Regions from separate parts of the Marinomonas sp. A3A genome, predicted to be linked through region 1. Evidence: predicted binding sites of a transcription regulator. Region 1 holds the regulator's gene; the other holds the start of a gene.
What was found. Region 1 encodes FNR, which switches genes on or off when oxygen is low (the NO sensors DNR and NnrR bind a similar motif). Its sites were predicted from a motif close to TTGATNTANATCAA; they were not measured.
Positions count from the first base shown of each region.

Region 1 (2,416 bases):
ACTGTCTCTTAGTTTTTGGCTTCCACCCAAATCTGGCAAATCTATAATAGCAGCGACTTCTTTGATATTTGCGCCTTGACTAGTCAATAACTTGATTGCAGCAAATAGGGTGCCGCCAGTCGCAATCAGATCATCAAACAACAATACTTCATCGCCCGCTTTTACAGCTCCCTCTTGGATTTCTAATTCTGCTTCACCATATTCCAGCGCATATTTTTGTGAAATAGTCTTTCCTGGAAGCTTACCTTTTTTACGCACTAAGATAAGAGGCTTTTGAAGTTCATAAGCCAGAACCGCTGCAATCAAAAAACCACGGGCATCGATACAGGCTATATGAGTGATATCCGTTGCGATATAGCGATGTACATAGGCATCAACGACCATTCTCATACCTTTAGGGTCACTGAAAATAGGGGTGATATCTCGGAAGCTAATACCTTGTTTTGGCCAGTCTTCTATTGTTTGTATTAGTGATTTAACGTAAAAATCGTCGTAAAGCATTCCAGTTGAGCCTCATTATATCAATCAAATATTGGCGATTTTACCACAATCACTCGCAACCCCCACGAGTTTTTGCATTTCGGGGAAGTCAACAATCTCAATTTCTTTCCCATCAACATGTATTAGTTCATTTTTTTGAAAACGTGTAATGACACGACTAACTGTTTCAACTGCTAATCCAAGGTAGTTACCAATCTCCCCGCGAGACATGGAAAGGCGAAAAGAACTAGCGGAATAGCCACGTTTTTTAAATCGATTAGATAGGTTTAATAAGAAAGATGCCACTTTCTCATCGGCATTTTTTTTCCCCAACAAAACCATCATCTGTTGATCATCGGATATTTTTCGACTCATCACCTTAAATATTTGATGTTTCAAAGAAGGAATCTGTGAAGATAACTCTTCAAGGTGACTAAATGGAATCTCACACACTGTAGTGGTTTCCAGTGCCTTTGCAGAAACCGGATAGACATTTGAATCAATCCCGCTTAAACCGACCAATTCACTAGGACAATAAAAACCTGTGATTTGCTCTTCGCCAACTGATGTGATGTTGAATGTTTTTAAAGTACCAGAGCGAACAGCGTAAACAGAATCAAATGTATCGCCTTGGCGAAACAAAAACTCACCTTTTTTAAGTGGCTTTTTGCGCTCAATAATCTGATCTAATCTATTAATATCTTCATCAGCCAATGCAATTGGGAGACAAAGAGCACTTAGGCTACAATTTTGACACTGCGAAGTAAGGGTGCTGTTGAATCGTGACTGTGTGTGTGTCATTGACATGTAAATCTCCCTGATCTCGATCTATATAACTTTTGAGTATTTTATGGCGCCATTAAGGTATTTATCAAAGACCATACAAATACAGCGAATTAGTAATCTACCGCGTTCTGTTACTTTAATAGTGGTCTGCATTCCACTACAGTCAATATCTAACATACCATCTTTTACCATGGGAGTTAGCCTTTCCATCTCTTCAGAAAAGTACTCAAAGAAATCAATATTGTATTTCTTTTCAATAACAACAACATTCAGCTCAAATTGAGAAATTAATGTCATTATCACTTGATGACGGATTCTATCATCCAGATCACTAATATAACCTTTAGCGATTGCCAATTGGCCTTTCTCAATACTACTCCTATAAATTGATAAGTCTGTATGGTTCTGAATATAAACACCATTTAAATCGCTAATAGCGGAAACGCCAAAAGCAACCAAATCGGTACCAGCATGCGTTGTATAACCCTGAAAGTTGCGCTGTAGCTGACCTTGCTTTTGAGCAATCGCTAGGCTATCTGTTGGTTTTGCAAAGTGATCCATGCCTATATATTCATAACCAGCAGAGATTAAATATTCTGTACTCATCCTCAATAGCTCAAGCTTCATGCTTGATATAGGTAAGCTTTCATCTGAAATTCGTCTTTGAGCACGAAATCTATCAGGTAAATGGGCGTAGTTAAAAAGCGATATACGCTCAGGAGATAATTGAATCACTTGTTCCAAGGTCTTTTTAAAACCTTCGATAGACTGGTATGGCAAGCCATAAATTAGATCGAAATTAATCGACCTAATGCCTAATTTTCGAGCATCGTCAACAAGAGTGGCTACCATCTCAACAGGCTGAACACGGTGAATAGCTTCTTGAACCTTGATGTCAAAATCCTGCACACCAATACTAATTCGATTAATTCCCTTTTTTGTTAACAGCTTCAATTTAGATAGACTGATCTCCCGAGGATCAATTTCAACACTGTAATCCTGCGTGCCATCATTGATTAAGTTGAAATGCTGCTGGATATTATCAAACAGCGCGTCAATTAACTCTTCCGTCAAAAAAGTAGGCGTGCCGCCACCAAAATGCAATTGCGTCACTTCTCTTGAATGGTCAAGCATCAGACTACGCAATCTC
Region 1 is NZ_CP025532.1:2,305,983-2,308,398, forward strand. Features, by position in the region: gene CYL31_RS10715 (adenine phosphoribosyltransferase) at 1-501, opposite strand, end outside; gene fnr (fumarate/nitrate reduction transcriptional regulator Fnr) at 526-1,287, opposite strand; gene hemN (oxygen-independent coproporphyrinogen III oxidase) at 1,309-2,416, opposite strand, start outside.

Region 2 (2,416 bases), 1.0 Mb from region 1:
GAACTAACGCATGACTATCAAAGTACCAAACAGATTCCGTTGGTTGCTCAATTGGTTCGACCGGTTCCACAATACCGTATTCGATCATTTCGATTATGATGTCAACGTGCGTACCACATCGCTCGCAAATCTCTTCAAGAGTGAATAACATATGTTCATGTTGAGATTCGATTATTACTATCTCTGACTTAGACACCTTCTACCTCTCAAAAACGTGGCGTGGGTTAAATTCAGACTCACACTCAGCTAATTGCTGATAAAGCGCTTCGGCTTCACTGCTGTGCACTTTTGGCAAGCTAATTTGTAAAGTTACGATCTGATCACCAGAGACTTCACTTGCTTTACCAACCAAGCCCTTACCTTTTATGCGAAGTTTATTACCACTACTCGCGCCTTTCGGAATTTTTAACTTCACTTTACCGCTAAGCGTTGGTGCTTCTACACTGGTTCCCAAAGCTGCTTCCCAACAGGTAATGGGTAAAGTTAGTAAAATATTCTTTCCATCAACCGCAAAGTAAGGATGCGGTGCGAATTCAATCTCAAGTAACAAATCCCCAGCTTTTCCACCACCAACACCCGCTTCGCCTTGTCCGGCCAAACGAATATGTTGTCCCTGTATAACACCAGCAGGAATCTTCACATTTAGGGTTTTATCCCGCGGCCTTATAAAACCATTTTGATCTGGCTCGGACACTCGCAAAGATAACTGTCGTTGACAGCCAAGATGTGCTTCTTCCAAAAACAAAGCGATTTTATGATGTATATCGCGGCCTCGCTGATTGGCCGAACGCTGAAAATCATCCGCGTGACGAAATCCGCCGCCACTCGCCCCAAAAATAGAATCAAAAAAATCACTATAATCAGCGTTACTACTTTGACTATGTGACCTTTGACCCGCATGAGCAGATTGCCAATCAGGCGGTGGCTGAAAGCCGCCATCTGCTCGACGAGAGCCTTGCTTACGCAATACATCGTACTCAGCGCGCTTTTCTGGGTCTTTTAAAACTGTATAGGCTTCGCCTACCTCTTTGAATTGCTGCTCAGCGTTGGTTTCTTTGCTGACATCAGGATGATATTTTCTAGCGAGCTTTCGGTAGCTCGCTTTTATTGCGGAAGCATCGGCATTTTCAGCGACACCCAGAATCTTATAATAATCTTTAAATTCCATACTGCATCACTTCCATCAGTGTATTCACTCTTCTAGCATCATAGACCTTTCCACCGTGATAGCTGTTTAAATTTCAAACAACACTGATATAGGTCTAAAGAATCAAAGAGAAAAAACAGCGCTATGGCATTTAGTTTTTCAGAAACACCGATTTGATTTTACTCAGCCCCCCTCTATCACCGATAATTCCGGCTAATGACTCACCCCAGCCGATGAAAGGTTTTGGTAGAGCAACTCGCATACAAAAGTGGAAACCCTATTCAATGGAAATCAAAGTTAATTTTCTCGACAATCTGAGACTTGAAGCCAAGTTTGACGATTTTACCGTTATCACCGATCAGCCGATCCGCTACAAAGGCGATGGTTCTGCACCAAGTCCATTTGATTACTTTTTGGCGTCTTCTGCTTTGTGTGCGGCGTATTTTGTCAAGGTCTACTGCAAGGCTCGCGATATCTCCACAGACAACATCCGTTTGTCGCAGAACAACATTGTCGATCCAGAAGATCGCTACAACCAGATTTTCCAAATTCAAGTCGAATTACCAGACGATATTTCTGACAAAGACCGCGAAGGCATTTTGCGTTCTATTGACCGCTGTACTGTTAAGAAAGTGGTGCAAACAGGGCCTGAATTCAAAATTGAAACCGTTGAAAACCTAGACGCAGACGCTAACGCCATGTTGATGGGCCAACCTGATAGCGCGACGAGTACCGTGATTCTTGGTAAAGACTTACCACTAGAGCAAACCATTGCCAACATGACGGCCATGCTAGCGGATCTTGGAATGAAAATTGAGATCTCTTCATGGCGCAACATAGTACCGAACGTTTGGTCACTGCATATTCGTGACGCAGCGTCGCCTATGTGTTTCACCAACGGTAAAGGCGCATCCAAAGAAAGCGCGCTGTGTTCCGCTCTTGGTGAGTTTATCGAACGCTTGAACAACAACTTTTTTTACAACGACCAATTCTTTGGTACTGAAATCGCCAACAGCGAATTTGTCCATTACCCAAATGAAAAATGGTTTGCGTTAACCGAGGACGATTCTCTGCCAGAAGGCATCTTAGATGATTACTGCCTAGAGATTTATAACCCAGACGGTGAGTTGTTTGGCTCGCACTTGATTGATACTAACTCAGGCAATAAAGCACGCGGCATTTGTACGATTCCTTATACCCGAAAATCCGATGGTGAAACGGTTTACTTCCCGTCGAACCTGATCGAAAACTTGTTCCTAAGTAACGGCA
Region 2 is NZ_CP025532.1:3,331,829-3,334,244, forward strand. Features, by position in the region: gene CYL31_RS15565 (chaperone modulator CbpM) at 1-196, opposite strand, end outside; gene CYL31_RS15570 (DnaJ C-terminal domain-containing protein) at 200-1,168, opposite strand; gene CYL31_RS15575 (OsmC domain/YcaO domain-containing protein) at 1,432-2,416, shown strand, end outside.
Region 2: CYL31_RS15570 (DnaJ C-terminal domain-containing protein) is a predicted target of FNR. The motif match lies at 1,252-1,265, and genes of this name have one in related genera.